DNA from 3 places in the Pigmentiphaga sp. GD03639 genome. Region 3 is predicted to be linked to each of the others. Evidence: predicted binding sites of a transcription regulator. Region 3 holds the regulator's gene; each other region holds the start of a gene.
The links. Region 3 encodes LexA, which represses DNA repair genes until DNA is damaged. Its sites were predicted from a motif close to ACTGTATNNNNATACAGT; they were not measured.

Region 1: N5K27_RS00620 (PA0069 family radical SAM protein) is a predicted target of LexA. The motif match lies at 4,964-4,981, and genes of this name have one in related genera.
Region 2: recA (recombinase RecA) is a predicted target of LexA. The motif match lies at 6,559-6,576, and genes of this name have one in related genera.

What each region holds. Positions count from the first base shown of each region.
Region 1 is NZ_JAOCLR010000001.1:123,597-134,010, forward strand. It holds gene N5K27_RS00595 (ATP-dependent helicase) at 1-1,335, opposite strand, end outside; gene N5K27_RS00600 (SDR family NAD(P)-dependent oxidoreductase) at 1,366-2,091, opposite strand; gene N5K27_RS00605 (tripartite tricarboxylate transporter substrate binding protein) at 2,070-3,059, opposite strand; gene N5K27_RS00610 (GntR family transcriptional regulator) at 3,261-3,962, shown strand; gene N5K27_RS00615 (alpha/beta hydrolase) at 4,002-4,868, opposite strand; gene N5K27_RS00620 (PA0069 family radical SAM protein) at 4,989-6,125, shown strand; gene N5K27_RS00625 (NINE protein) at 6,133-6,579, opposite strand; gene rpsP (30S ribosomal protein S16) at 6,706-6,966, shown strand; gene rimM (ribosome maturation factor RimM) at 6,974-7,582, shown strand; gene trmD (tRNA (guanosine(37)-N1)-methyltransferase TrmD) at 7,631-8,404, shown strand; gene rplS (50S ribosomal protein L19) at 8,527-8,910, shown strand; gene N5K27_RS00650 (CoA pyrophosphatase) at 9,053-9,835, shown strand; gene N5K27_RS00655 (CobD/CbiB family protein) at 9,904-10,414, shown strand, end outside.
Region 2 is NZ_JAOCLR010000033.1:2,242-12,655, reverse strand. It holds gene N5K27_RS24520 (sensor histidine kinase) at 1-704, opposite strand, end outside; gene N5K27_RS24515 (response regulator transcription factor) at 721-1,410, opposite strand; gene N5K27_RS24510 (tripartite tricarboxylate transporter substrate binding protein) at 1,490-2,467, opposite strand; gene N5K27_RS24505 (CoA transferase) at 2,581-3,780, shown strand; gene N5K27_RS24500 (GntR family transcriptional regulator) at 3,792-4,529, shown strand; gene N5K27_RS24495 (CoA ester lyase) at 4,570-5,457, shown strand; gene N5K27_RS24490 (MaoC/PaaZ C-terminal domain-containing protein) at 5,450-6,490, shown strand; gene recA (recombinase RecA) at 6,621-7,700, shown strand; gene recX (recombination regulator RecX) at 7,687-8,175, shown strand; gene N5K27_RS24475 (hypothetical protein) at 8,232-8,534, shown strand; gene N5K27_RS24470 (hemagglutinin) at 8,603-10,228, shown strand.
Region 3 is NZ_JAOCLR010000003.1:169,509-179,922, forward strand. It holds gene N5K27_RS04570 (inorganic phosphate transporter) at 1-129, opposite strand, end outside; gene N5K27_RS04575 (DUF47 family protein) at 143-769, opposite strand; gene N5K27_RS04580 (replicative DNA helicase) at 1,196-2,587, opposite strand; gene rplI (50S ribosomal protein L9) at 2,814-3,269, opposite strand; gene rpsR (30S ribosomal protein S18) at 3,288-3,560, opposite strand; gene priB (primosomal replication protein N) at 3,589-3,921, opposite strand; gene rpsF (30S ribosomal protein S6) at 4,016-4,387, opposite strand; gene N5K27_RS04605 (asparaginase) at 4,650-5,609, opposite strand; gene lexA (transcriptional repressor LexA) at 5,800-6,450, shown strand; gene N5K27_RS04615 (hypothetical protein) at 6,472-7,341, shown strand; gene N5K27_RS04620 (hypothetical protein) at 7,581-7,988, shown strand; gene N5K27_RS04625 (hypothetical protein) at 8,005-8,331, shown strand; gene rlmB (23S rRNA (guanosine(2251)-2'-O)-methyltransferase RlmB) at 8,438-9,178, opposite strand; gene rnr (ribonuclease R) at 9,275-10,414, opposite strand, start outside.

The DNA.
Region 1 (10,414 bases), on a different contig from region 3:
CTCGGCATCCGCCCATTCGCTTTCCGTGTAGTCCAGGCCGGCGAACAGGCCCAGCGCACGCAGGATGGCCTTGACTTCACCACGGTCGCGCACCGGCGCCATCGACAGCCGCGCGATGTGCAGGATGCCGCGCAGCATCAGGATCTCGATGCGATCGAAATAGCTTTGGCAGCCGTCCGTGGCATAGGGCAGGTCACGCGCGATCAGCGCGTTCTCCAGGGCAATGCTCTGGTGCGCGTCGCGCAGCACCACGGCGCAATCGCCCAGGCTGCGCGCGGCGCCCGATTCGAGCAGGGCAGCGAGCGCATCCGCCACCCGGCTGCAGCAATCGTCTTCCGGTCCCGTGCCGTAGCGCACGATGTCGACTTCGGTGTCTTCGGATCGTCCGGACTGGAAGACCTGGGCCGTCAGGGCCTGCGCGCAGGCGCCCAGCGTCGGGCCGCAGCGGAACGAGCTGGTCAGCGGCAGGCGCCGCGTGCCGGGAAAGAGATGCTCGAAGGCCTCGCCCATGTAGCGGGGGTCGGCGCCGTTCCACGAATGGACGACCTGCTCCTTGTCTCCGGCGGCGATGATGCGGGTGCGAGGGCCGGTCAGCTTGCGCAGCAGGCTGATCTGGGCCGCGTTGGCGTCGTGCCATTCGTCCGCCACGACCAGCGCGGGGCAGGGCAGGGACACGATCTCGCCCAACTCGTCGGCAATGGCCAGCACGTCGGTGACGAGATCGTGTTCGCTCTGGAAGGCGAAATGACCGGCGTCGATCCGGCGCAGCCGTTCGTAGGTGCGGCAGATGGACAGCAGTCCGCGCGGCAGGTCGAGTTCTTCGGCCAGTTCCGCGTCCGATGCGTCCGCGAAGCGGGCAAAGGCCAGCGTGCCCTTGAGCCGGGACAACTGGTTGATGATGACCTCGGCGTGCAGGTTGTTCAGGTCATAGCCGTATTCCCGGTCCGCCTGCGGGTCGGCCGCCGCTTCCTCGATGGCCTCGAATACGCAGGGCCGCATGGCTTCGGCATCGGGAAGGTAATCCTCGGCGCCGTCGATCAGGCCTTGCGCCTGCCAATCGGCCAGCAGCCCCCGCGCGAACTCCGCATAGGTGGCGACCCGGATCGAGCGCGACGCACCGGCCTGCGCCAGGCGCTGGAGAAAGACCTGCCGGGCGGCCTCGGTGAACACCAGCGCCAGGATGCCGTCGGCCGGCGTGCCCTGGCGCTCGCGATGGGCCACGCATTGGGCCAGGGTCGTGGTCTTGCCCGAGCCGGCCACGGCGTCGATCAGCAGGAACTGGCCGGCTTGAGAGACGATCTGCCGCTGTTCCGGCGTCAGCAATAGGGAACTCATGGCGGGAAGTGTAAACCGCCGGCCCGGATATCAGATGCCCAGGCCACCCAGCGATTTGCCGCCGTCCACGAACAGGGTCTGACCGGTGATGAACTTCGTCGCGGGCGAGGCGAAGAACTCGATGGCGACGGCGATGTCGTCCGGCGTCGCCGGTGCCCCGCCGGGCTCCAGCGCGACGGCCTTCGCGTACTGGTCGGGCGGCATGGTGCGGGTCATCGGGGTATCGGTGAAACCGGGCGCGATCGAGTTGACCGCGATGCGGCGCGGACGCAGTTCCAGCGCCATGGCCCGGGTCAGGCCGATCACCCCGGCCTTGGATGCGACGTAGTCGGCGAAGCCGTAGCCGCCCAGCGCGCCCCGCGACGACACCGTCACGATGCGGCCGCCGGGCCGCATGCGGCGCGCGCCTTCCTGCGCGGGCACGAACACGCCCAGCAGGTTGACATCGACGGTGCGTCGGAAGTCCTCGTCGGAGATTTCGTCGAACTGGCGGGGGGTGTAGACGCCCGCCGCGCAGACGACCACGTCGACCCGGCCTTCGCCGTCCATGATGCCGGCCAAGGCCTCGCGGTCGCGCACGTCGGCCACGTAGCCTTGCGCGTCCAGCCCGAGCGCCGACAGTTCTCCTGCCGCCGCCTGGACCCGGTGTAGCCGATGCCCGAGGCGCCGCCGGTGACGTAGGCGATTTCCTTGCCGGCGGGAGGTGCGTCGTGCATGTTCTGTTCCTTCATCGCTCAGTTGGCCTGGATGCCGAATTCCTTGATGATGCGGGCGTAGCGCGTGTCGTCGGCGGCGATGCGCCGGGCCAGCGCATCGGGCGTGCCGCCCGTGGGCGTGAGCCCCATCACCGCCGCCCGGGAAACGATGTCCGGCATCTTGATGATCTCGTTCACCGCCGCGTTCAGCTTCTGCACGACCTCGGCCGGCAGCCCCCGCGGCCCCAGCAGGGCCTGCCAGGCGCCGACCTCGACGTTCTTGTAGCCCAGTTCGGCGAAGGTGGGGACGTCGGGCGCGAAGGGCGAGCGCTGCGGGTCCGCCACGGCCAGCAGGTGCAGCTTGCCGTTGGCGACATACGAGGTAATGGGGCCGAGGGTGGTGTACATCAGCGGAACCTGTCCGCCCACCAGGTCGACGATGGCCGGAGCGCTGCCGCGATACGGGATCTGGTTGATCCGGGTACCCGCCGCCTTGTCGAACAGCTCGGCCAGTATGTGCATGGGCGACCCCGCGCCGGGGCTGGCATAGCTTTGCAGCGTGCCCGCCTTCACTCCCGCCACCACGTCCTTGACCGACTTCACGCCGGATTGCTGGGAACTCGCCAGGAACAGCGACTGCGTGCCGATCTCGGCGATGGGCGTGAAGTCGGCCTGGACGCTGTAGTCGGCGCCGGTACCGGGCTTGAGGACATGGGGCACGATGGCCAGCGTGTTGGGCGCCAGCAGCAGCGTGTAGCCGTCGGCGGCGGACCGGGCGACGTAGGCGCTGCCTATCGAGCCGGCCGCGCCGCTGCGGTTCTCGACCACGACGGGGTGGCCCCATCTGGCGCTGAGCTTTTCGCCTATCCAGCGGGCCAGCACGTCGGTGTCGCCGCCCGCGGGGTAGGCGACGATGATTTTCACCGGCTTGTCGGGATAGCCGGCCGCCGCGGCGGGGGCGGACAGCGCCGCCAGGGAAACCGCCGCGGCGAAGGCGGCGAGCGTGGTGCGTCTTGCGAGATCGGTCATGGCTTTCCCTGTAGGTTCCGCGGAAATTTATACTAAGTTAGTAAAATATATTAAGTTAAAAAAATATAAATTATTTTTTCTCGTATGAATTTAAGGATAAACCCTGGCATTGGATGAGCCACCAATGAAACAAGCTCATCGGCTAAAATTTATGAATAACGCATTTTGTATATATTCAACCGACGTCGGAGCGCTACCCTCATGCGATCAGCGGAAACGCCCGCCCCCAAGGCGGCTTCGGAAACCATGTCCGAGCGGGCGTACCAGCACCTGCGCGCCGACGTGATCGCCGGCGCGCTGGCTCCCGGCCAGAAGCTCAGACTGCAGGCCTTGCAGCAGCGCTACGAGCTGGGCATCAGCCCCATACGCGAAGCCCTCATGCAGTTGTCCGGCGAAGGCCTGGTCAGCAATGACGGCCAGCGCGGCTTCAGCGTATCGCCCTTGTCCAGGGACGACATGATCGACCTGATGCACGCGCGCACCTCGATCGAGACGCTGCTGCTTCAGGATGCGATCGAACACGGCGACGACGACTGGGGGGCCGGCATCACGGCCGCCTACTACAAGCTGACGCGGGCGCGCCTGCCCCAGGATCCCAACGATCTCGTGGCGGTGGAACTGTGGGAAGCTGCCCATCGCGGGTTCCACGCCGCGCTGCTGGCCGCGGCGCGGTCGAGGTGGCTGATGCGCATCGACGAGCAATTGATCGATCATTCCGAGCGTTATCGCCGGATCCGGCTGGCCTACACATCCTCGGCGCAACAGCTCGAGGACGACGTGATGAGTGAACACGCGCAATTGATGGAAGCGGCCCTGGCCCGCAACGCCGGCCTGGCCTGCGAGCTGCTGCGCAGCCATCTGATGCGTACGGCGCAGGTGCTGGGCGAGCGCTTCGCCGAGTAGCCTGGGGCCTGCGCGAGGCGCCTTTTGGCGTGAACGATCCTAGCGGCTGGTCCGCGCCACCAGGGCCTCCAGGTGTCCATACCAGGCATGGCCAGGGTCGGCCAGCATCAGATGTGTGTCGAAGTGATCGAGGCCTTCCCAGGCGTGCAGCCCGGCGTCGGCCGGCTGGTGCTTCAGCAGTTCGTACATGCGCGTATTGGCGCCGATCACGCGTGCGCTGTCCCGCTCCCCATAACTGGCCATCATCGGCACGAGATTGCCGGCGGTCCAGCTGATGGCGCTCATGAGCGCGTCCTCGCACGGCTGTTCCAGCAGGGTGGTATACACCCGCTCCTCCAGGCTGTCGGGTTCGGGGCAGGGATGGTGCAGGTCCATGACGCCGCTGATGGGCAGGCAGCCGCGGATGTCGCCGGGCGGCACGCCCGCTCGCTCCAGGGCCCGCTTGCGCAGGGCGGCCATCGCGGCGGTGCCGCCGCCGGCCGAGTGCCCCGACAGGTAGAGATTCCGGCCATCGCCTCCCCACCGGCCCACGGTCCGCCGCAGTTCGCCCAGCAGCAGGGCCGCGTCGTCGAACGCGGCGGGCAGGCGGTGCCGGGGCGCCAGCCGGTAGGTGGGCGCGACGAACACCAGTCCCCGCCGGACCACCGCCTCGGCCATGAAGTGCACATACTCCTTGTAGCCGTTGGTCCAGCCACCGCCGTGCCAGAACACCAGCACCGGCGCGCCGCGCATGCCGGCGGCGGCGAACACGTCGTAGCGTTGCTGCGGATCGGGTCCATAGGCCAGGTCACGGGCGCGCAAGATGCCCGCATCCAGGTCGCGGGCCCATTCCAGCACCGTGTCTTCGTAGCGCTGCGCGGCGGGAAAGGGCAGGGGAGGTTGAGCGAAGAGCGGGGTGTGGTCCATGGGGTGTCCCGAGAATTTCTAATTAATTATAGAAATTATATATTTTTATGGAAAATATTTTTTGCTGAAAGACCAGGGGGCCAATTGTGCGCAATACTGTATGGATATACAGTATTGCGTGTGGAACACGATGACTCGCCGCAAGACGGCTATCCCCAGGCGCCTCCCGTCCCGCAGCGCGGGCGCGGTGCCGTGCTCAACGTCAGGCACCGGTTCGAGGGCGACCGGCGCGACGCCGTGGACGACGGCTGGGCCGCTCCGGAAGAAGAGCCGCCCCCGCTGCGGACCGAGGTCGCCATCGAGCGCGCGCGCAAGATCCTGTCCCGCAACGACTCTCCGGACATCCCCTTCGACCGCGCCATCAATCCCTATCGCGGCTGCGAGCACGGCTGCGTGTATTGCTTCGCGCGGCCCACGCATGCCTACCTGGGATGGTCGCCCGGCCTGGACTTCGAAACCCGGCTCGTCGCCAAGGCCAACGCGGTCGAGGCGCTCCGGGCCGAACTGGGCCGCCCGGGCTACCGGGTGGACGTCATCAACATCGGCTCGGCCACCGACGCCTACCAGCCCATCGAGCGCCAGTGGAAACTGACCCGGGGGCTGCTGGAACTGCTGCTGGAAACCCGGCATCCCGTGTCACTGGTCACCAAGGGGGGACTGGTTGCGCGCGACGTCGATCTGCTGGCCAGGCTGGCGGAACTGAAGCTGGTCGCCGTCTACGTATCGATCGGTACGCTGGACGGACACGTGGCCCGGACGCTGGAGCCGCGCGCGGCGGCGCCATGGAAGCGGCTGGAAGCCGTGCGGACGCTGGCCGGTGCCGGCGTGCCGGTCGGCGTGTCGCTGGCGCCCGTCATTCCCTTCATTACCGACGACCACATCGAGCATGTGCTGGAAGCGGCCAAGGAAGCCGGTGCGCGGGCGGCTTTCTACACCATGCTGCGCCTGCCCTGGGAGGTCAAGGACGTGTTCTCGGACTGGCTCGAAGCGCACTTTCCCGACCGCAAGGCCCGCGTGCTGCACTGCCTGGAGGACTTGCGCGGCGGCAAGCTCAACGACGCGCGCTTCGGCAGCCGCATGCGCGGCCAGGGCATCTGGGCCGACCTGGTCGCGCAGCGCTTCGGGCGTGCCGCGCGCCGGCACGGGCTGGCGGACCGGCGCATCGAGCTGGAGACAGGGCTGTTCAGGCCGCCGCCCCGCTCGCCGCGTGGCAAGGAACCGCCCGCCGACACCGGCCAGATGCCGCTGTTCGGCTAGGGCCCGTTCAGGCGGGAATGCCCTCGAACAGGCTCTGGAACAGCAGCACGATGCCCAGCATCAGGATGGCGGTACCCACGGCCAGCGTGATGCCGGCCACCAATACCGGCCCCCAGCCGGTACGCGTCTGCCGTGCCTGTCCCGGGTTGTATTTGGCGTCGAACTTGGCGTCGGGAGTCAGGCACAGGACGATGGCTTCGATGAAGCCGGCGACGGCCGGGACGAGGAACAGGAAGAAGGCGGGATGGAAATACCACGCTTCGCTGCGCAGCGCCGTGCCTATCATGATCAGCGAGAACAGCAGCACGATCCAGCCGTGCCGGCGGCCCAGGTACCACCAATGCGCACCGGCCCAGCCCAGCACGGCGGCCAGCAGTCCCGCCACGGTCTTGTGGCGGAAACTCCGGGTCGGCGGAAGGATATGGGATTTATCGTCGGCGGAAGATGTGGACATGTGGTGGGAATCCATCGTAGAAGACCTTGATTTTGAAGGACTTTACCGCATCCTTGCTTGCTAGGCCCAGCAGGCCGGGCTATACTTTAGGGCTTTTCTTAGTCAACTTTTTCCAAGGAATTACCTATGGTGGTGATTCGTATGTCCCGCGGCGGCTCGAAGAAGCGCCCCTTCTACAACCTCGTTGCTGCCGATTCGCGCAATCGCCGCGATGGCCGCTTCATCGAGCGCGTGGGTTTCTACAACCCCGTCGCTTCCGAGGGTGAAGAAGGCCTGCGCATCGCGCTCGACCGCGTCGAGCACTGGACCAAGAACGGCGCCCAGCTGTCGCCGGCCGTGGCCCGTCTCGTCAAGGAATACGGCGCCAAGGTCGCGCCGGCTGCCTGATTTCGTGGTGTCCGCCGCGTCCACGGGGTCCGTTAGCGATCCCGCTCTGCCCGCCGATCTCGTCGAGGTCGGGCATGTGGCGGAGGCCTTCGGCGTGCGCGGCGGCCTGAAGGTCCAGCCGTATTCGGCCCAGTCCGAGGCCTTGTTGGGCAGTCGTACATGGTGGCTGCGCAAGGGCGCGGAAGTGCGCCGTGTCGAAGTGGCCGACGCCAAGCGCCATGGCGCGGTGGTGACGGCCACCTTCCCCGGCGTGTCCGACCGGGACCAGGCCCTGGCCTGGAAGGGTTGGACGGTGCTGGTGCCGCGCAGCCAGTTCCCCCGGCTTGCCGAAGGCGAGTTCTATTGGGTGGACCTGATCGGCTGCGAATTGACGGGCAAGGATGCCTCGGACCGGGAGGTCGTCCTGGGCTCGGTGACGGAAGTCAGTGACAACGGGGTGCATGCCATCCTGCACGTGGCCTGCGTCGAACCCGTGGCTCCAGGCCAGCCGACGCAGCCGCTGCTGGATGCGCGCGGCAGGCGGCGCGAGACCCTGGTGCCTTTCGTCGACGCGTATATCCGTGGTGTCGATCTCGACGCCCGGCGCATAGACAGCGATTGGCCCGAGGGTTTCTGACCCGTCGGGCGTGAACAAAGGGCTTGGGCCCGGGCCATGGACGAGATGTTGCGGTTCGACGTGATCACGCTGTTCGGCCCGATGTTCGAGGCCATCAGCCAGCAGGGCGTAACCGGCCGGGCGCATGCGCAGGGCCGGTGGCAGTTGCAGGCCTGGAATCCGCGCGACTTCACGGTGGACGTGCATCGCACCGTGGATGACAGGCCCTATGGCGGCGGACCCGGCATGGTGATGCGGGTCGAGCCTCTGGAGCAAGCCGTGTGCGCGGCGCGCGACCAGCGTGCGCAGGCCGGCTTGCCCGAGGCGCCGGTGGTGTTGCTGTCGCCGCAGGGGCGTCGTTTCGACCAGGCCCAGGCTTGCGAACTGGCCGGCGGAACGGGGGCCATCCTGGTGTGCGGGCGCTACGAAGGCATCGACCAGCGGTTCATCGACCGCTGGGTGACGCAGGAAGTGTCGCTGGGGGACTTCGTGCTGTCCGGCGGAGAAATCGCCGCGATGGCGATGATGGATGCCGCGGTCAGGCTGTTGCCCGGCGTTCTGAACGACGACGAATCCGCCGTGCAGGATTCGTTCAACGAGCGGTTGTCCGGCTTGCTGGACTGTCCGCACTATACTCGGCCGGAAGTCTATGACGGCCAGCCGGTGCCCGACGTGCTGTTGTCCGGGCATCATGCCAACATCGAGCGTTGGCGGCGCCGCCAGTCGCTGGAAGCGACGAGCAGGAAGCGCCCCGACCTGATCGAGGCGGCACGCGAGCGCGGGTGGTTGAGCCGCGACGACGAGAAGTTTCTGTCCGACCTGCAAAGGGAAGACAAGCGCTGACCGCCCTGGCGGCCGGCGTTGCAGCAAGCCTGCCGGGCATGAGTCCGGTGGGAGTTCCCATCCTCTGGTAGCGGTGCCATCAAAAGCAGAACCGCCACGTATGATGGTCATTGGAGATAGAAATGGACCTGATCCAAGTCCTCGAGCAAGAAGAGCTGGCCCGCTTGACGGCCAACAAGACCATTCCCGAATTCGCCCCCGGCGATACCGTGGTGGTCAACGTCAACGTGGTTGAAGGCAACCGCAAGCGCGTCCAGGCATACGAAGGCGTGGTCATCGCCAAGCGCAATCGTGGCCTGAACTCGTCGTTCATTGTCCGCAAGATTTCGTCGGGTGAAGGCGTCGAGCGTACGTTCCAACTGTACGCGCCGACCATCGCGTCGATCGAAGTCAAGCGTCGCGGTGACGTGCGCCGCGCGAAGCTGTACTACCTGCGTTCCCGTTCGGGCAAGTCGGCCCGGATCAAGGAAAAGCTGGTTCGCAACGCGCCTGCTGCCAAGGCTTGATTCCCGCGGTACTGCAAGATGAGCGCCCCCGTGTGGGGCGCTTTTTTTTGCCGCCGGGCCGCCCCAAGGCAAAAGCGCCCCCTCGGGAGTATGCTCTAGCCATGCCGATAACGACGGCGTTTCCGCCGGATTTCCGTTTCACATGTCATCATCCATTCCGACCGACCAACATAGCGACGCTCCGGCAGACGAGATCGACGATACGCCGGAGGAAATCCAGCCCGACTCCCTCGCTCCGCCTGCCCGGCGTCTGCCGCAGCGCCCGGCCTTCGATCCGGTCGCGCAGCCCTGGGTCGCCAACCCGGGCGGACTGGTCGCCGTGCCCGAGACGCGCCTGACGCCGATGGCGCTGCGCGACCGTTTCGCCGCGCCGCCCGCCTGGACGCCGGATGCGCAGGACATCAATCCGGCCCGCGCCGCGGACCGGTCCCTGCGGCTGGCGTCGGTGCTGGTTCCGATGATGCTGCGGCCCGACGGCATCCAGGTCATGCTGACGCAGCGCACCGCGCATCTTCATGACCATGCCGGCCAGGTCAGTTTTCCTGGCGGACGGGTGGAACCCAGCGATTCGTCGGTGACCGACGCCGCGCTGCGCGAGACCGAGGAAGAGACCGGGTTGCCGCGCGGATTGGTGGAGGTCATCGGCCAGTTGCCGGATTACTTCACCGGCACGGGATTCCGCGTGGTGCCGCTGGTGGGGCTGGTGCGCCCGGATTTCACGCCGCGTCCCGATCCCTTCGAGGTGGCCGAAGTATTCGAGGTGCCGCTGCGCTTTCTGATGGACCCGGCCAATCATCGGCTGCACAGCGCCACGCTGCCGGCAGGCGGCTTGCGCTCTTACTACTCGATGCCGTGGAAGCAGTTCTTCATCTGGGGGGCAACGGCGGGCATGCTGCGCAATCTCTATCAATTCCTGCGCGCATGATCCCCGTGTCCACCTCGCGCACGCGAGGGATGATGCAAAACCATGGCTATGCAATCTAGAATGCGCTCATGAGCTTCTTCGCACTCCTTCTTGCCTTTCTTGCCGAACAAGTCCGGCCCCTGCCGCGTTCCAACGCCGTCCATGAAGCCGCCCGCGCCGCCTGCCGCTGGGCGGGCCATGCGCTGGACGCCGGCAGCCGTGGCTATGCCGTGCTGGGCTGGCTGCTGGTGGTGGTCGTCCCCACCCTGGCGATATGGCTGATCGGGTCGCTGGCATGGTCGGTGCATCCCGTTTTCTCGTTGGTGTTCCATGTCGTCGTCCTGTGGTTCACGCTGGGGTTCCGGCAGTTCAGCCACCACTTCACCGAGATCCAGTTCGCGCTGGCCCGTGGCGACGTCACGCTGGCGCGCAGCCACCTGCAGGAGTGGCTGCGGGCTTCCGGCGGCAACGTGTCCGTCGAGACCATGACCGTGCCGGAGATCTGCCGCACCGCGATCGAGGAAGGCGTGGTGGCCTCGCACCGGAACGTCTATGGGGTCCTGTTCTGGTATGCGCTGCTGCCCGGTCCGTCCGGCGCCG
Region 2 (10,414 bases), on a different contig from region 3:
GCGATCTCCTGCGGCACCTCGCGATCGTCGATCGGCGACAGGTCGTCCGGCCGCCGTGCGCGCAGCCGCGCCTGCAGCCGGCCCAGCGGGGCGATGCCGCGCGACAGGCCGAACCACACCAGCACCACCGCCAGCGGCAGCACCACGAACTGAGGCAGCACCACGCCCTTGATGATCTCGTTGGCCAGTTGCGATCGTTTCTCCAGCGTCTCGGCCACCTGCACCAGCGCCGGCTGCGCGCCCGGGATCGTGGGCAGCGACACCCAGGTATAGGCCACGCGCACCGCGAAGCCGCGCATCACGTCGTCGCGATACTGGACGATGCCGGGCAGCGGGCGCTCGAGCGACGGCAGCGGCAGTTCACGGTCGCCGCCCAGGTATTCGCCGCGGCTGCCCAGCACGAGGTAGAACACGCTGTCGGTTTCGTCGGCGCGCAGCATCTCGCGCGCTGAGACCGGCAGTTGCAGCCGGGCCCGGCCGTTGACGTCCTTGATCTGCTGGGCCAGGGCCAGCACGTTGTTGGCCAGGCTGCGGTCGTAGGGAGCGACGGAGATGGACTGTGCGACCACGTAGGTGATGGCGACGCTGACCGGCCACAGCAGGAACAGCGGTACCAGCATCCAGTCCAGGATCTCGCCGAACAGCGAGTGCGCCGGCCGTTCGACGGCGGGGATGGGCTGCGGCCCCTTGTGGTCGTCGTCCATGCTCCCGGAACAGGTCCTAAGCCGCGCCGTGCTGGGCGCCGGGCTCGCGTTCCAGGCAGTATCCCAGCCCGCGCACGGTGGCGATCTTGACGCCGCCCGGTTCCAGCTTCTTGCGCAGCCGGTGCACGTAGACCTCGATGGCGTTGGTGCTGACTTCCTCGCCCCATTCGCACAGGTGGTCCACCAGCTGTTTCTTGCTGACCATGCGGCCGCTGCGGGACAGCAGGACTTCCAGCAGGCTGACTTCGCGCGCGGACAACTCGACGATCTGCTCGTCTATGGTCACCACGCGGCCGACCTGGTCGAAGGCCAGACGGCCATGGCGCAGCACCGCCGGGCCGCCGCCCGCGCCGCGCCGCGTCAGCGCCCGGACCCTGGCCTCGAGCTCGGACAGCGCGAACGGCTTGGCCATGTAGTCGTCGGCGCCCAGGTCCAGCCCCTTGACGCGCTGCTCCACGCTGTCGGCGGCGGTCAGGATCAGGACCGGCATGTGCGAGTTGCGCGCCCGCAGGCGGCGCAGGACTTCGGTGCCCGAGAGCCGGGGCAGGCCGATGTCCAGGATCAGCAGGTCGAAGGGTTGCGCCGCCAGCGCGGAGTCCGCCTCGAGTCCGTCGTGGACGGCATCGACTGCGTAGCCGTTCTGGCGCAGGGAGCGGGACAGGCCGTCGGCAAGGATGTTGTCGTCTTCGGCGATGAGGATGCGCATGGGGGAATTGTAGCTTCGGGGGAATGCGTCGAGGGGCCCCGATGCATTGTCCCCCAGGCGCGCGTCCCCGTCACTATCGCTATTCGATCTGATACATCCCCGTGCGGCGCGTCGCGTCGGCCCAGTAGGCGGTTTCCTTGTCCACGAAGCGGCCGAATTCCTGGGGCGTCATGGGTTCCACGGCCTCCAGGCCGAGCTGGGGCAGCTTGGCGACGATATCGGGCGTCTGCAGCACCGCCCGCACGTCGGCGACGATGCGCGCCATGGTGGCGGGGGGCGTGGCCTTGGGCGCGAACATGCCGTACCAGGCGCGTCCCGGCAGGCCGGTCAGGCCTGCCCTGCTGGCCAGCGGCACGTCCGGCATGAGGGTGGACGGCGTGTCGCTGCTGGTGATGGCGATGGCCCGGACCCGGCCCGATTTCACCTGGGGCATGGCGCTGGGCAGGGCGTCGATCATCAGCTTGATCGAGCCGCCGATCAGGTCGGTGAACGCCGGCGGGCTGCCCTTGTAGGGCACGTGCACGATGTCCACGCCCGCCAGTTGCTTGAAGACTTCCATGCTGAGATGGCTGGTGGAGCCCGTGCCCGGCGATCCGTAGCTGAACTTGCCGGGATTGGCCTTCAGCTGGGCGATGACCTCGGATAGCGTGGTGGCCGGGAACTGCGCGTTCACCACCATGAGCATGTCGGTGCCGGCCAGCAGCGCGACGGGCTGGAAGTCGCGTCCCACGTCGTAGGGCAGGTGCTTGTACAGGTTGGGGTTGATCACGACCGGAGAGTTGGAGGTGACCAGCAGCGTGTACCCGTCGCCCTCGGCCCGCGCCACTTCCTGCAGCGCGATGGAGCCGTTGGCGCCGGCGCGGTTCTCCACCACCACGGGCTGCCCCCATTTCTGCGCCAGCTTGTCGCCGATGGCGCGGGCCAGGATGTCCGACCCCTGTCCGGGCGGGAAGGGGATGACCACGCGTACCCGCTTGCTGGGGAACGCCTGGTCGGCTTGGGCGGGTTGGCTGGCCAGGCCCAAGGCCAGGCAGAGCAGTAAGAGCAGTTTGTTCATGGGAAGGGTCTCCTCGGGAATAGTGCCATCGGTCGGCTTTTCTGTTTCCGGATTTTGATATATTGTTATAACAAACTCAAGATGTCCTTGTCCCACACCGTCCGGGGAGCTTCATGTCGCTACTTCACGGGTTCCGTATTCTTGCCGTCGAGCAGTACGGCGCGGCGCCTTTCGGCACCCAGTTGCTGGCCGCGCTGGGGGCCGAAATCATCAAGATCGAGCAGGCCGCGCAGGGCGGCGACGTGTCGCGGCAGGTCGGGCCGCATTTCCTGGCCGGCCTGCCCGACAGCGCGCAAAGCCTGTTCTTCCAGAGCCTGAACCAGGGCAAGAAAAGCATCACGCTGAACCTCGCCCACCCCGAGGGGCGGGCGGTGTTCCGCAAGCTGGCGGCCACGGCCCATGGCGTGGTCGACAACCTGCGCGGCGACGTCGCGGGCAAGCTGGGCCTGACCTACGAAGACCTGAAGGACGTCAATCCGGCCGTGGTCTGCGCCCACATATCGGCCTATGGCCGCACCGGCGAGCGCGCGGCCTGGCCGGGCTACGACTATCTGATGCAGGCCGAGGCGGGCTATTTCTCGCTGACCGGCGAGCCGGACACGGCGCCCTCGCGCATGGGCTTGTCGCTGGTCGACTACATGACCGGCGTGATGATGTCGGTGGGGCTGCTCAGCGGCATGCTGGAGGCCACGCGCAGCGGCAAGGGATGCGACGTGGACACCAGCCTGTACGACGTCGCGCTGTTCAACCTCAACTACGTGGCGGCGTGGTACCTGAACGGCGCGGCCGAGACCGACCGCCAGCCCCGGTCCGGCCATCCCTCGCTCACGCCGTGCCAGCTCTATCGCACCGGCGACGGCTGGATCTACCTGATGTGCAACAAGGAAAAATTCTGGCGCAACCTGTGCGAGCGGATCGGGCGGCAGGAGTGGATCGCGGACGCGCGTTTCGTCGACTTCGGCGCCCGGGGCCGGCATCGCGAGGAGCTGACCCGCCTGCTGGACGAGGCGCTGTCGGCCCGCACCACGGCCGAGTGGATGCGGCATTTCGCCGGCACGGTGCCCGCCGCGCCCGTGTGGTCCGTGGGGCAGGCGCTGGACGCGCCCCTGGCGCAGGCCGACGGCCGCATCCGCCGCGTCGACCTGGCGGGCGGCGGCGCGCTGCGGGTACTGGACAGTCCGCTGCGCACGTCGCGGCCGGCGGCCGCCGTCGGACCGGCGCCGGCCATGGGCGCCGATACCCGCGAGCTGCTGGCCGGCATCGGGATCGGCGAAGAGGAGCAAGGTAGACTAAGGACCCTTGGTGTTCTCTGACGTGTCGCCTCATGTTCCAGCGCAGTGCCGGCTCGCAGTACAAGCTGTTGGCCCAGACCTTGATCCGGCGGATCCGCGATGGCGAGTATCCGCCCGGCAGCCTGCTGCCCACCGAGAACGAACTGGGACAGCAGTTCAACGTCAGCCGCATCACCGTGCGCGGGGCCTTGCGCGAGCTGGAGGTGCAGGGGCTGGTCAGCCGCCGGCCCGGCATCGGGACCCGCGTGGAGTCGGCGCAGCCCTCGGGCAATTTCGTGCACGTGGGCAACACGGTGGACGACATCCTGCGCTTCACCCGCGGCTTCCGCTTCCACATCCTGGACATTCGCGAGGTCGACGGCGACGAGGGGGCGGCGCGCGCGCTGCGGCTGCCCGCCGGCCAGCGCTTCGTCCGGGTGACCGGCCTGCGGCAGGCCGAGGGCGCGCCGCCGGTCGTCTACAGCGAACACCACGTCCCGCCGCTGTACGCGGACGCGCTCGAGCAACTGGACGGCTACCGGGCCTCGGTGGCCGAATGGCTGGCCGAGCGGCGCGGCGACCGGGTATGCGAAATCCGCCAGGAAATCGATGCCGTGCGGCTGACCCGGGCGCAGGCCGGGCTGCTGCAGACGCGCTTCAGCACGCCGACGCTGCGCACGCGCACCTGGTACTACGGCGCCAAGAAAGACCTGATCGTCGCTTCGGTGGGGCTCTTCCCCGAAGGGCGGCACCTGTTCAGCACCGTGATGCGGCGAGAGCCGATCGGCTGATCCGATCGCGCGGGCCGCGACCTTGTCCCGGAGAGCCCGCGTGACCCATCCCGTCGTTCCTTCCACCTTCCTGTTCTGTCCCGGCAACCGGCCCGACCGCTACGACAAGGCGCTGCGCGGCGGCGCGCCGGGCGTCATCATCGACCTCGAGGACGCAGTGCCGGCGGCCGACAAGGCCGCCGCCCGGCGCGACGCCCTGGCCTGGCTGGCGGCGCTGCCCCCGGCCGGTCCGGGCGCGCCCATGGTGGCGCTGCGGGTGTCTTCCCCGCAGACGCCCGCGGGCCTGGAGGACCTTTATGCGCTGGCCCATGCGGGCGCCTTGCCCGCCCTGGATCTCGTGGCCGTTCCCAAGGCCGAGGACGCCTCCGAATTGCGCATGGTCCGCACGCACGCGGCCGCGGCCAATCCCGCGCTGCGGCTGATGGCGCTGGTGGAGTCGCCGCAGGGCGTGCGCCGCGCGGCCGGCATCGCGCAGGCCGGACCGTGGCTGGCGGCGATGGCCTTCGGCGCCGCGGACTTCAGCGCCGAGACCGGCGCGGACAACGCCTGGGACGCGCTGGCCTACGTACGCGGGCGCCTGGTGTTCGAGACCGCCGGCAGCGGCGTGCCCATGCTGGACGTGCCGCACATCGCCATCGACGACGACGCCGGCCTGCGCGCCGATTGCGAGCGGGCGCGCGCCATGGGCTTCTCCGGCAAGCTCGCCATCCATCCGCGCCAGTGGCCCATCATCGTGCAGGCCTTCGCGCCCGATCCGCGCCGGCTGGCGTGGGCGAGCGAAGTGGCCGCCGCCTACGAACGCGCGGGCCGCCGCGCCTGCGCGGTGGGCGCCACCATGGTGGACGAGCCCGTCTACCAGAGCGCCCTGCGCATCCTGCGGCGTGCCGCCGCGCCGAACCCATCCGCCGCTGGAGACCATCATGCATAGTTCCTACTACCACCTGGGAGACGGCCTGTATGCCGAGCGTTTCGGCCTGGGCTTCGAGCACCTGTCCGCCGGGCAGCGTTTCGTCCATCGGCCGGGCATCACGTTCTCGCAACAGGACAACGTGGCCGAGGCCCTGGATTCCATCAACGCCGCCATGGTCCACTACGACGATTGCTACGCCGGGCTGACCGACTGGAAGCGGCCCCTGATGGTCAGCACGCTGACCCTGCAGCGGCTGATCGGCATGACCTCCAAGACCTTCGGCCGGCGGCGCCGCATCGTGTCCATGTCCAATATCGCGCTGACCCGGCCGATGTTCGGCGGCGACACCCTGTATGTCGAGACCGAGGTGCTGGCCACCGAGCCGGTGGATGCGCACCTGGGGCGCGCCAGCCTGCTCACGCGCGGCTACAACCAGCGCGGCGAGCAGGTGGCCGAGCTGCGCTACGTGGCCGAGCTGTGGCACGGCGCGGCCGGGCCCGACGTGATCGCCGGCGCTTCGGCCTCGGACGAGGCCCGCTTCCTGTCGCATGCCGCGCGCGGGGACGGCGCCTGGGTCGAGCAGACCGGCCTGTTCTTCGAGGACCTGCGGCAGGGGGAAACCTTCATTCACAGCCCCCGCAAGACCCTGCTGGCCGAGGAATCCACGCTGCACGCGCTGCGCGCCATGGAGTGGCAGCCGCAAAGCCACGACCACGCCTGCGCGCAGGCGCTGGGGCTGGCGGCGCCGGTCGTGCCGCAGACCTGGGGGATAGGCGTGGCCGTGGCGCTGTCCACGCGCACCTTCGGCCGGGTCACCGTCAACCTGGGATGGACCGACGTGGAGTTCGGCGCCGACCTGATGCCGGGAGACACGCTGGAGGCCCGGTCCACGGTCGAGGGCACGCGGCTGTCGGGTTCGCGGCCCGACCAGGGCGTGGTGACGGTGCTGACCGAGGCGCGCAACCAGCGGGGGGAGATGATCAACCGCTACCGGCGCGCGCTGATGGTGTACCGGCGGGGGAGCAACCCCTACGCCAGGGCGGGGTACTGAGCGGACGCCTCCGCGTCCGTTTTTCCAGAATTCCGTTGTTAATTTGGCCTGGGAGCTTGCAGTCCCATACTGTTTTTTTATACAGTGTCGGGCAGTGCCATAATTCGCCCATCAACCCAAGGATCCCAGAATGGACGACACCAAAGCTTCCAAGGCCGCAGCCGCTGCCCAGAACGAAAAGACCAAGGCCCTGGCCGCCGCGCTGTCCCAGATCGAAAAGCAGTTCGGCAAGGGCTCGGTCATGCGCTATGGCGACAACGAGGTCGAGCACGACATCCAGGTCGTCTCCACCGGCTCGCTCGGCCTGGACATCGCCCTGGGCGTGGGCGGCCTGCCGCGCGGCCGGGTCATCGAGATCTACGGCCCGGAATCGTCGGGCAAGACCACGCTCACGCTGCAGGTCGTCGCCGAAATGCAGAAGCTGGGCGGCGCCTGCGCCTTCATCGACGCCGAGCACGCGCTCGATGTCCAGTACGCCTCCAAGCTCGGCGTGAACCTGACCGACCTGCTGATCTCGCAGCCCGACACCGGCGAGCAGGCCCTGGAAATCACCGACGCGCTGGTGCGCTCGGGCGCGGTCGACCTGATCGTCATCGACTCGGTCGCGGCGCTGGTGCCCAAGGCCGAAATCGAAGGCGAGATGGGCGATTCCCTGCCCGGCCTGCAGGCCCGCCTGATGAGCCAGGCGCTACGCAAGCTGACCGCCTCGATCAAGCGCACCAACTGCATGGTCATCTTCATCAACCAGATCCGGATGAAGATCGGCGTCATGTTCGGCAACCCCGAAACCACCACCGGCGGCAACGCGCTGAAGTTCTACGCCTCGGTCCGCCTCGACATCCGGCGCACCGGCTCCATCAAGAAGGGCGACGAGGTCATCGGCAACGAGACCCGCGTCAAGGTCGTCAAGAACAAGGTGTCGCCGCCGTTCAAGAGCGCCGAGTTCGACATCATGTACGGCGCCGGCATCTCGCGCGAAGGCGAGATCCTGGACCTGGGCGTGCAGGCGGGCATCGTCGAGAAGTCCGGTTCGTGGTTCAGCTATAACGGCGAGCGCATCGGCCAGGGCAAGGACAACGCCCGCGAGTTCCTGAAGGAACGCCCGGAAATGGCCATCGAGATCGAGAACCGCGTGCGCGACAGCCTGGGCGTGGCAGCCCGGGTGGCCGGCGCCGGCAAAGTGACCGAAGCCGAGCTTGAAGACGAGTGATGACGGCAAGCCCGCCTCCGGCCCTTCGCTGAAGGCCCGGGCGGTGGGTTATCTGTCCCGGCGCGAACACAGCCGCCTGGAACTGGGCCGCAAGCTGGCCCGTTTCGGGGAAGAGGACGAGGTTCGCGCCGTGCTCGACAGCCTGGAGAAGGAAGGCTGGCTGTCTACCCAGCGCTATGCGCAAAGCGTGGTGCACCGGCTGGCGGCCAAGCAGGGCACCCTGCGCATCATGCATGAGCTGCGCCAGCACGGCGTGGCGGACACGCAGATCGCCGAACTGCGGGACACGCTGGAAGCCACCGAACTGGCCCGGGCGCGCGAGGTGTGGCGCAAGCGCTTCGGCACGCTGCCGGCCGATGCCAGCCAGCGTGCCAAGCAGGTGCGTTTCCTGATGTCCCGGGGCTTCGGCCAGGCCACCATCAGGCAGGTGCTGCGAGGCGTGGACCTCGACGACCTGGACGACGGCCAGGGCTAGGCCGCTTGCCGGAACGCCCGTACACTTTCCGCATCCCCTTTCGCCGCGAGGCTGCCATGCGTGCATTGTTGCTGGCCCTGTGCCTGAGTGTGTCCAGCCTGTGGGCCTGTGCCCAGCCCGCCCCCCGGGCGGGCGACGTGATCACGCTGGAAGGACGCATCGTGCTCAAGGGCAACGAGCCCTTCGTCGTCGCCGTGCTCGAGTCGGGCGACCGGCAATGGGACCTGCGCGGCCTGACCCGTCAGCAGATGCAGGACCTGCAATCGCGCACCGTCACGGTCACCGGCACGGTGGCCCGCGCCGCCGGCGAGGCGGGCGGCGGGATGCCCGCCCAGTTGCAGGTGCAGTCCATCCGATAGGGCCTGTGAACAGGCCCTGGTCCGCGCGCCATGGTATGTTGCGCGTAAGCTTCTTCTGCGGGGGCAAGATGAATCGCGATACCGTGGGTACCATCCGGACACTGGCCGGGATTGCGTTGGCGGCGCTGCTGACTTCCTGTGGTGGCGGCGGGGGCGGCGAGGTCTCCGGATCGGGGGCATTGTCCGTGGCATGCAGCGGCGCGCAATGCGGCGCCGCCGATGCGCAGACCTACCGCGGCAGCGGCGTGGGCATCTGGCGCTACGACAATAGCGGTTCGAGCTCGGGCACGTCGGTGCCGATCGCTCTCAATGGCGTCAATGGCCGTACCGTCACGCTGGTCTTCACCAACGTTTCCGACCGCGATGCGGGCATGGCCTCGATCAGCGCCTCGGTGGCGGATCGTCCCGCGGCCTCATCGAAAATCGAAGCCCCGGCCGATCCGGATCACCTGCCGGGCGTCAACCAGATTCCCGCGCACATCCGCGACTACCAGCCGCCGGTCGATCGCGCGTCCCAGCCCCGGGCATCGACGCGGCAGGGCCCTGCCACCGCCGTGCGGGCGGCGGTCGAAGGCGATACGCGGGAATGGCAGGACAGCAGCGGCACGCGGTTCCAGGCCACCCTGGCCCGCCGCTGGGCAGCCACCGACGGGCGCATGCTGAACATCTGGGTGCAGGACGGCGAGCGGTCCGCCGCGAAGGTGAGCGAGGCCCTGCTGGACAGCCTGAAGAGCCGGTTCTCGTCGAACCAGGACTCCGTCTATCCCATCGTGACCGATCTCGCGGGCGCGCCTTGGGGCGCCACCGTCGGCAGCGGCTACATCGGTCCCGACCAGGACCTGCACATCGTGCTGTCCAACATCACGCCCGATGGCAAGCCCTGGGGCGTGATCGGCTATTTCTTCAGCGCCAATGCCTTCCTGAAAAGCTACGAGGCGCTCAGCAATGAAGCGGTGGTGCTGTTCCTGGACACCGAAACCATGTACCTGGGCGGCCAGGCGGGCCGGAATACCGGCTATACGACGCTGGCGCACGAGATGACCCACATGGTCAACTTCTACCAGCGGGCCGCGCGCACGGGCGTGAGTCCGGACAACCGCTTCGCGGTCTGGCTGGAAGAGACCTCGGCCCTGATGATGGAGGACCTGGCCTCGGGCCGGGTGGTGCCGGGCTTCAACCCGCTGCGCGACGGGGACTACGGCAACTGGCTGCACCAGAGCCAGAACTGCGACTACATCCGTGGCTGGGACGCCAGCGTGTCCTCCAGCTGCTTCTCGTATCCCATCGCCGCCAACTTCGGCGGCTACCTGCTGCGGCAATACGGCACGGATTTCTATCGCAGCCTGTTGCGCGGCACCTCGTCCACCGATTCGTTCACCCTGCTGGACCAGGCCGTCAGGCAGGCGGGCGGAGCGGGCGCGCGGCCCGCCTTGCGGGACTGGGGCGCGGCGCTGGCCCTGCTGCCCGCATCGCCGCCGGCCGGGTTCGGCTATCCGCGCCGCACGCAGGGCGGCTACGACCTGCCCGCCATCAACGGCCCCGATTACGCATCGCTGCGCACGCTACCGTCCAGTTCGCCGTCCACGCTCAAGGCCTCGGGCCATTTCCCCGTGGTGCGCCGGCCGTCGGGCGCGTCGTACTCGGAAACCGTGGCGGTGCCGGCAGGCTCGGCCCTGACCGTCGTCGTCCAGTAGCCCAAGGGGCCGGGCGCGCCTGGCGTCCGGCGCGCGTGCCGGAGGGCGTTCCCGCCGGGGGCTGAAGGAAGCCGGGGGCAGGGGTGCTATACTCTCCGGGTTTTATCGCCCGCCCATTGCCTCCCGGCCACGCCCGGAATCTGCCGGCGCCCCCGATGCAATCGGCACCTTAGCGCATGCCCGTAA
Region 3 (10,414 bases):
GAGCACCCCCGTGGAAACCACGGTGGCGATGGAGTTGGCGGCGTCGTGGAACCCATTCATGAAATCGAAAATGAGTGCCAGGACGACCAGGAAGGCAAGCGTGGCGAAGCTGATCTGAAGCGTATCCATGAAATCCTTCCGACTAGGCGTTTTCCAGGACGATGCCTTCGATCAGGTTCGCGACGTCCTCGCACTTGTCGGTGATTTCTTCCAGCAGTTCGTAGATGGCTTTCATCTTGATGAGTTGACGGGTGTCGGCTTCGTCGCGGAACAGGCGGCCCATGCCGCGGCGCATCACCCGGTCGGCATCCGATTCCAGCCGGTCGATCTCTTCGCAGATCTTCATGATGCTGGCCGTATCGTTCAGGTTGTGCAGCAGGCTCACGACCATGTGCAGCCGGTCGCAGCACTGGACCCCGATGTCGGCCAGCGCCCGGGCATCCGGCGTGACGGCGCGGATGTCATAGAGGTTGATGCACTGGGCCGCGTCTTCCATCAGGTCTAGGATGTCGTCCATGGTCGTGATGAGGTTGTGGATCTGGTCCCGGTCCAGCGGCGTGATGAAGGTCTTGTGCAGCAGATCGATCGTATCGTGGGTGACCTTGTCGGCCTTCTTCTCCAGCGTCTCGATGTTCTTGACCCGCTCCTCGGCCTGGCCCAGATCGGCCATCAGGGCGGCCAGCTCCCGGCTGCCCTGGCGCGACAGATCGGCATGCGCCGTGAACAGATCGAAAAAGCGGCCCTCTTTGGGCATCAAGCGTCCAAACATCACGTCCTCGCAGTACGCCACGTGACAGTTACATGACGTGTTTAAAAAACCGCGCGAAGTTTAGCACCCCCCTACGCCCTTCGGGCGCCCCCCAGGGGGCGATGCGGGTGGACCGGCGGAGCCGGATCCACCGCATCCCGGAGTAACAGCGGGCTGGCGGGGGGCGCCGATACGGTAAGGCGGTTTCTTGAAAACGTAGAGCTGGCGCGGCTTGGCGAGGAATGGATCCATTGCCGGGGACCCGGTAAGGTCAAAGCAGAAGGCGAAAAAAACGCCAGGCGGCGCCAAGAAAAAAAATCGTCCCACAAAAAACCACCCCCTAACAGCCGTTGAGTTTCCCGGGCACCGTGGATCCGGCTCCGCCGGTCCACCAGTGCCGCCCCTGGGGGCGCGCGCAAGCGCGTGGGGGGGCCGATACGGGGGGACCTAATAATCAGAATCGACGAACGCGTTGCCCGAGAAGTTGGCGAACTTCGTGTACATCCCTTGCCAGGTCAGCCGGACAGTGCCGATCGGGCCGTTACGTTGCTTGCCGATGATGATCTCGGCCGTGCCCTTGTCGGGCGTGTCAGGGTTGTAGACCTCGTCGCGGTACAGGAAGATGATCACGTCCGCGTCCTGCTCGATGGCGCCGGATTCCCGCAGGTCGCTCATCACCGGGCGTTTGTTGGGGCGCTGTTCCAGGCCCCGGTTCAGCTGGGAAAGCGCGATCAGGGGGCAGTTCAGTTCCTTGGCCAGGCCCTTCATCGAGCGGCTGATTTCCGACAGCTCCGACGCCCGGTTCTCGCTGCCGCCACCGCCGTTGCCCGACATCAGCTGCAGGTAGTCGATGATGATCAGGCCCAGCTGGCCGCACTGCCGGGCCAGGCGGCGGGCGCGCGAGCGCAGTTCCATGGGGCTGAGCGCGGGAGTTTCGTCGATGTAGAGCTGGGTATCCTGCATCTTCTGGATGGCGTGCGTCAGCTTGGGCCAGTCCTCGTCCAGCAGCTTGCCCGTGCGCAGGCGCTGCTGGTCCAGGCGGCCGATCGAGCCCAGCACACGCATGGCCAGCTGCGAGGCGCCCATTTCCATGGAGAAGACCGCCACCGGCAAGCCCTCTTCCACCGCCACGTGCTCGCCGATGTTGACCGAGAACGCGGTCTTGCCCATGGAGGGGCGGCCGGCCACGACGATCATGTCGCCCGGCTGCAGCCCCGAGGTCATCTTGTCCAGGTCGGTGAACCCCGTGGGCACGCCGGTGACGTCCGAGGTGCTGTCACGGTGGTAGAGTTCGTCGATGCGCTCGACCACCTGGGTCAACAGCGGCTGCAGCGACAGGAAGCCCGCGCTTCCGCGCGCGCCCTCTTCCGCGATCTTGAAGATCTTGGACTCGGCCTCGTCCAGCAGTTGCCGCGTGTCCTTGCCCTGGGGGTTGAAGGCCGCGGCCGAGATCTCGTCGGCCACGGTGACCAGCCGCCGCAGCACCGCGCGGTCGCGCACGATTTCCGCATAGCGGCGGATGTTGGCCGCGGACGGCGTATTCTGCGCCAGCGAATTCAGGTAGGCCAGGCCGCCCGCCTCTTCCGCCTTGCCGGCCGTCTGGAGCGACTCGTGGGTCGTCACCACGTCGGCGGGACGCGCCAGCCCGATCAGCTTGGCCATCTGCTGCCAGATCAGCCTATGGTCGTAGCGATAGAAGTCGTCTTCCTTGAGGATGTCCGCGATGCGGTCCCAGGCGGCGTTGTCCAGCAGCAGGCCGCCCAGCACCGATTGCTCCGCCTCGACCGAGTGAGGCGGGACGCGCAGGGACTCGAGCTGGGGATCGACGGGCGAATTCATAGAGCGGAAAACCTGGTGTTCGAGCATGGGCGGCGGGAATGCCGGCCCACGACAGTTTAGCCCGGCTGGACGGAAGAGGAATCCATCCGCCTGCCCCGGGGGCGACCCCGAAAAAAGAACCCCCCATTCTGTGAAGAAATGGAGGGTTCCTGTGCCGGCGCCATCCAGGAAGGATGCGCTGGCGGTGGACGTCCGGCCGGCTCGGAGAAGCGCGGCCGGAGAAGCGTCAGGCGGTTTCGCCGACCACGACCACCGTGATGTTGGCCACGACATCGGTATGCAGGCCGACTTCCAGCGGGAATTCGCCGATGGTCTTGAGCGGGCCGTTGGGCAGGCGGACCATGCCCTTTTCGACCGACTCGAAGCCCGCCTGCTTCAGCGCGGAAGCGACGTCGAAGTTGGTGACCGAGCCGAACAGGCGGCCGTCCACACCCGCCTTCTGGGTGATGGACACCGAGTAGCCTTCCAGCCGCTGGGCCACGGCCTGCGCGGCGGCCAGCTTGTCGGCCTGGATCTTTTCGAGTTCGGCGCGGCGCGCCTCGAACTCTTTCAGCGCGGCGTCGGTGGCGCGCTTGGCCATCTTCTGGGGAATCAGGAAGTTACGGGCATAGCCGTTCTTCACGCGGACGACGTCACCCAGGTTGCCGAGGTTGACGACTTTTTCGAGCAAGATGATTTGCATGATGGTCTCTCCCGGCAATCAATTGTGGTTGTCGGTGTAGGCCAAGAGCGCCAGGAAGCGGGCGCGCTTGATAGCCGTGTCGAGCTGGCGCTGGTAGTGCGCCTTGGTGCCGGTCAGGCGGGCAGGAATGATCTTGCCGTTTTCCTGGATGAAGTCACGGAGGACTTCGATGTCCTTGTAATCGATCTGGTCAACGCCGGCTGCCGTGAAGCGGCAGAACTTGCGGCGCTTGAACAGCGGATTCTGTTGACCGAACTTCTTCTTTTCCTTGCGTTTGCCGAATGCGGCCATGATGTACCTCTTGGGTATTCAATCCGTTTCACACCTGGGGCTGTCCTGCCGGCCCGCCCTCCTCGCCCTGCCGGACGATGGCGGCCTGCTGGATGTGCAGCCTCAGTCTGCTTGAACCTTTCCGGGTCGGTGCCAGGAACCCTTCGATCCGGATCGACCGGCCCAGCGCCTCGCGCTCGAGCCTGCCGGCCAGATCGCCGACGACGACTGCGTTGACGAGCATCTCGACCCGGCGGGGTCTCCCGCCTTCGATCAGCTCGGATTCGTGGGCAAGCGCCAGTTCCAGCACCGGGATTCCGGCGGGGGTATACCTGAGCGGCTTGCACTCGACCACCTGGGCAGTCAGATGAACCTTGTTCAACGCCGTGTCGTCCGTGGCATCGACGGGCTCCCGCTACGGCGGGCCTGCGATGCGGGCGGTCGGCAACGACCTGTCATGCCAGTCCAGCCGGGGCTCAGGCCTCGGCGGGGGCGGCTTCGGTGGACACCTTGCGGGCCTCCTCGCGCTCGACGATCTTCATCATCGGCGACGGGGCGGTCTCGGCCTTCTTCATCTTGACGACGAGATGGCGCAGCACGGCATCGTTGTAGCGGAAAGCGTGCTCGAGTTCGTCCAGCGTGGGTTGGCCGCACTCGATGTTCATGCACACGTAGTGAGCCTTGACGAGCTTCTGGATCGGGTACGCCAGCTGGCGGCGGCCCCAGTCTTCCAGACGGTGGATCGTGCCGCCCTGGCTGGTGATCAGCGACTTGTAACGGTCGACCATGGCCGGAACCTGCTCGCTCTGGTCCGGGTGAACGATGAAAACTACTTCATAGTGACGCATCGAAGCTCCTTATGGATGGTCCCGCGGGCGTCCGGATGGGCCCGCCGTAGGCGCAAGTCCGCTCAAGCGTCTAGAGTCGGACAAGGGATCAATCTGGCGAAAAAATGGCTTCCGCCAAAAATCAAGCCCTTTATTATCGCCCGCGGAAGGGCAAAAAGCAAGCCAAAGGCCCGAGAACCGCCGTGCGGCGTGGTTTCGGGGCCCATTTCCGGGCATGGATGCACCGCCGCGGTTGCGGGCTGGCCGGCCTCGCACGGGCGGATCAATACGTGTCGAAGGCGCCCTGGATGTCGTCCATGCCCGCGCCCAGCGCCAGCATCAGCAGCACGCGCGCCTTCCACGGCGACAGCGTACCGGCGCCGGGCAGCCCGCCCGAGGCCGCGACGCAGCCGCTGCCCGTGCGGGTCGCGCGGACCACGGCCACGCCGCCGCGCTCCAGTCCGTCCAGCGCCTCTTGCGCGTCGGCGCTGGCCGAACCGTTGCCGGTCCCGGCCCAGACCAGGCCGCGCGCCCCGGTGGATCCCACCGCCCGGATCAGGGCGGCCGAGCCGCCGGCATAGCCGGCCAGCACCTCGACCGGAGGCAGCGGCGTGGCGGCCGTGAAAGGCGTGGCGCTGGTGTGCGGACGTTCCGGCCGCCCCATCCAGGCGACCCGGCCGTCCTGGACCCAGCCCAGGGCGCCCGCGTTGGGCGAAGCAAAGGCATCGGGCCGGTTGGCATTGGTCTTGGACGCGTCGCGCGCGCCCAGGATCTGGTGGTTGAGCACGACCAGCACGCCGCGCCCGGCGGCCTGCGGATGGGCGGCCACCGTGGCCGCGTCCAGCAGGTTCAGCGGGCCGTCGGAAGACAGCGCGGTCGCCGGGCGCATCGCGCCCACCAGAACCACCGGCCTGTCGGTCTTGAGCACCAGGTGGAGGTAATACGCGCTTTCCTCGAGCGTGTCCGTACCGTGGGTGACGATCACGCCGTCGGCGCCTGCGTCGAGCAGTGACTGCACCCGCCCGGCCAGCGACTGCCAGAAGGCGGGCGTGGCGTTCTTGCTGTCGATGGCCGCGAACTGCTCGGCCCGGATGTCGGCCACTTCGTCCAGGCCTGGCACGCTGGCGCACAGCTCGGCCACGTCCAGCGCGCCGGCGGCATAGGCCATCGTGGCCTGGGGGCGGGCGCCGGCCCCGGCGATGGTGCCACCGGTGGCGACGATGCAAAGACGTGGCAGGGACATGGCGGACGCAGGCACGGAAGGACGAGAGCCCGATGATACCCGCGGCCGGATTGGCGTTCCCGCGACACTTGCGTTTTCCGCTTGCGTCGCGCATCGATACTGTATAAAAATACAGTTACTGGATAAAACCACAGAAGCTCGACACGCGCCGTCGCCACCCGGTGGCGGGCGCCCCGCCACGGAGCCCGAGATGTCCAAGCTGACCGCACGCCAACAAGAAATCCTGGATCTCATTCGCCAGGCCATCGTCAAGACCGGCTTTCCGCCCACCCGGGCCGAAATCGCCCAGGCGCTGGGCTTTCGCTCGCCCAACGCGGCCGAGGAACACCTGAAGGCGCTGGCGCGCAAGGGCGTACTGGAATTGTCCGCGGGCACCTCCCGCGGGATACGGCTGAAAGACCCGGTCGCAGCCGAACCGCCGCTCCAGCTCACGCACCCCGTGCTGGCGCAACTGGTGCTGCCGCTGGTGGGCCGGGTCGCCGCCGGCAGCCCCATCCTGGCCACCGAGCACATCGACAAGGAAATCGGCGTGGACGAGGCCCTGTTCTCGCAGCGGCCCGACTACCTGCTCAAGGTACGCGGCAACAGCATGCGCGACGCCGGCATCCTCGACGGCGACCTGCTGGCGGTCAAGAAGGCCGCCCAGGCCCGCGACGGGCAGATCATCGTGGCCCGCCTGGGCGACGACGTCACCGTCAAGGAACTGCGCTACACCGAAACCGGCCTGAGCCTGCTGCCGGCCAATCCCGACTTCCAACCCATCGAAGTCGATCGCGAGCGCGACGATTTCGCGCTCGAGGGCATCGCCGTCGGCCTGATCCGGGCCGGCCTGGTGCATTGAAGACCCAGACGGACGACCATCATGAAACACTGCACGCCCAGCTCCAGTCTTTCCAGCGGCTTTCCCGCGCTCGACGCCGCCCTGCCCCAGGCCGGATGGCCCGTCGGCGCACTTACCGAAATCCTGGTCCCGCGCGTCGGGCATGGCGAATTGAACCTGCTCGGCCCGCTGCTGAGCCGGCTCACCAAGGCCGGCCGCACGGTGGCCTTGCTGGTGCCGCCGTACTTGTCCTACGCCCCCGCGCTGATCCAGCACGGCGTTTCGCTGGAATGCGTCAAGCTCGTGCGCACCGACCACCCCCTGGATGGCCTGGACCAGCTGGAATCCGGCGTGCGGGCGGGCGAGTTCGCGGCGCTGGTCGCCATCCTGCCCCCTGACCAGGCGGCCGCGCAATCCGAAAGCACGGTGCGCCGCCTGTACATGGCCGCGCGGCTGGCCGCCTGCCCCGCCTTCCTGTTCCATACCTGCAGCACGCCCGCCACGACCTCGGCATCCCAATTGCGGCTGCTGGCGGACATGAGCCAGGCCGGCCAGATCCGGCTCCAGCGCATCGCACCGGCTGCCCAGGGCGGCGAAGGCGCGGTCACGCTGGACATCGGCCAGCAAACGGTGCGTGCGGGGTTCAAGCCGGGGTTCAAACGTGCGGCCGGGCTCGCCGCGGCGGGAACGCACACGCGCACCGCCGAGGAAACGGACACGCATGGCACGGATGCGGATACGCTGCCGGCGCAACGGCCCATCATCCCGCGAACCGGGCAACATGGGCCGCATGCCAAACCGACTCCCGCGAATCGCAGCCCGTGGCCCTTCAAGCAACGTCGCGGCGCAAGCAGCAGCCGAAGCTATCCTTCCGCACTGGCGCTGCTGTTTTCTCGAGGCTGGAACGCCTGAGTCTCCCTACGGCACTCGCAGCAGGATAAGACTGCTGCGGAGCCTGTGCTCCGATGCTCCATTGCCCACGAATTTTTGAAATTCGTGGGCTTTTTTACGTCTCACCGGCGGATCTACGCACTTGCGGAAGTTGTTGTAAGCCAGCAATCCCCCCCCATTTGGAGTATGTATTTTTTCGTACTCATTGCTAGGCTGGTTGCTCCACTCCCCTCGCTGCGCCAATCCCGGAAGAGGCCATCATGCAAGCGAAATCCCACGTCCTCCACGCCCTTGCGGTACTTGCCACGGCTGCGGCCGCATCCGTCTGGTGTGCCAGCGCGGCTGCCCAAGGCGTCTCGATCGGAGGCTCGGGTTCAAGCTCGGGTTCGGACGGCCCCCGTGCCGTCGAGGAACAGTCCGCAGCCATCAGCTACAGCTCTCGCGCGGCGGCCTGCGCACGGGCCAAGTCCCGCGCCTCGGAGTTCGCCCAGCGCAAGAGCAACTTCAAGGACATCAGTCTGGGCGCCTGCGACTGCTCCTCCACCAAGACCAAGCCGTGGCAGCCAGCATTGCAGGCTCAATACGCGATGGAAACAGGCATGCCCCCTCCCACAGGTCCTGTCGACACCCACGAATGCACGGTCACCGCCCGTATTTCGCTCAAATAGCCGCCAGAGACGAGCCATGAAGAAACGCGGGAAAACCAGGGGCCGATCAATGGCGGCAATGGCCGGTCTGATCGCATGGGCGGCATGCTGGCCGGCTTATGCCTTTAGCGAGTCAGATCCACTAGACAATGGCTATGGAACCCCCGGCGACTACTCCCAAGACTACGAAGTCCTGTCCGAGAGAATCGTTTTCCACAGCAGGCTGATCAGCAACAAAAGAATGTACACCGGAGGGGAAATCAATAGAAAAACCGGCCGAATAAGCATTGAAACCACGGAGATGGCTAACAACTTCAGCGGCGTATGCAGCGTGGGAAGCTATGTCCCGGACACCAAGTTTTGAGCGCCGCCCTGACAGGATCAGCGGCAGATTGAACACTCCGCTTGCCAGCGGCCAGTGCAGGAAAATCGAGGCGTCCGAGAAACTGTTCTGACGCCTCCCGGCCGTTCTACTTCGCCGCCCGCTGCCTGAGCGTCTCGTACATGCAGACCGCCGACGCCACGCTGACGTTCAGGCTTTCCACGGACCCTTGCATGGGGATCCGGACCAGTTGATCGCAGGTGTCGCGGGTCAGGCGGCGCATGCCCTCGCCTTCGGCGCCCATGACCCAGGCGATGGGCTGGCGAGCGTCCACGTCGTACATGGTCTCGGTGGCTTCGTCGTCGGTCCCGACCACCCAGACGCCGCGCTCCTTCAGGCTGCGCATGGTCCGAGCCAGATTGGTCACGGTCAGGTAGGGAACGCTGTCTGCGGCCCCGCAGGCCACGCGCTGGACGGTCGTGTTCAGGCCCACGGCCCGGTCGCGGGGCGCGATCACCGCATGGACGCCGGCCCCGTCCGCGGTTCTCAGGCAGGCACCCAGGTTGTGCGGATCGGTGACGCCGTCCAGCACCAGCAGGAAGGCCGGGCCCTCGGCATCGTCCAGCACTTCATCCACGTCCATCGCCAATTCCAGCGACTCCGCCAGCGCGACCACGCCCTGGTGGCGCTGCCCCTTGGCCAGCCCGTCCAGGCGCGTCTGCGCCACGGGATGCACCTTGCATCCGGCGGCCTGGGCTTGTTCGACCAGCGTCAGCATGCGCCGGTCGCGGCGTGCCTCCTCGACGTAGATATCCTTGATCGACGCCGGCGCATGGCGCAGCCGTGCGGCCACCGCGTGGAATCCGACCAAAACCTGGCTTGCTGCCATCTTTCACCCCGACATGAATACCTGCCGCGACGCGGCGGCAAAAACGACGCGGCGCTGCCCCAGGCAGCGCCGCAATGCCGTTATTAGACCAGAGATTCAGTGCCGCTTGCCGCGGCCATGCTTGGCCGCCGCGCGCTTGCCGCTGCGCGCGCTGGCGGGTTTCTCCGGAGCGGCGTGCTTCTTTGCCGCGGCCTTCTTGCCCTTGGGCATCTTCGACATGTCGGTCAGCAGCACGGCCTTGGGCTTGGCCGGCTTGCGCTCGGGCGCGGGCGCGCTGTCGCGCTTGATGGCCTTGCGCAGTCCCTCGTAGGTCACGCCCTTGACCAGCTTGAATTCGATGCGGCGTGCCTCGAGGTCGACGCGGGCCACCTGCACCTGCATCTTGTCGGTCAGGCGATAGCGCATGCCCGTACGTTCGCCGCGCAGCTCGTGCAGGCCGTCGTTGAACTGGAAGTACTCTGCGCCCAGTTCGGACACGTGGACCAACCCTTCGACGTGGAGTTCGTCCAGCGTGACGAACACGCCGAAAGGCGCGACGCCGGTGACCGTACCGCTGAAGACGTCGCCCACGCGTTCGCGCATGTACCAGCACTTGAGCCAGGCCTCGACGTCGCGCGAGGCATCGTCGGCGCGCCGTTCATTGGCCGAGCAGAACAGGCCCAGTTTTTCCCACAGGGCGTGCTCCTGCTCCTTGGCGGTGCCAGGCATGACCGGCATGTCTTCCAGCGCGTTGGGGACATAGCGCTTGCCGTGCAGCAGCGCCTTGATCACGCGATGGGTAAGCAGGTCGGGATAGCGCCGGATCGGCGAGGTGAAGTGGGCATAGGCCGGATAGGCCAGGCCGAAGTGGCCGACGTTGTCCGGGCTGTACATCGCCTGCTGCATGGACCGCAGTGCCATGGTCTGCAGCAGCGGCGCGTCGGGCCGGTTCTTGGCGCTGGCCAGCAGCGCCGAGTAATCGGCCGCGGCCGGTTTGTCGCCGCCGCCCAGCGACAGGCCGAGCGTTTTCAGGAAGTCGCGCAGGGCCTGCAGTTTTTCCGGGGTGGGCCCTTCATGGATGCGGTAGAGCCCCGGATGCTTGCTGCGCTCCATGAAGTCCGCCGCGCAGGTGTTGGCGGCCAGCATGCATTCCTCGATCAGTTTGTGGGCATCGTTGCGCACATAGGGAACGATGCTGTGGATGCGGCCCAGTTCATTGCAGACGATCTTGGTCTCGACCGTGTCGAAGTCGATCGC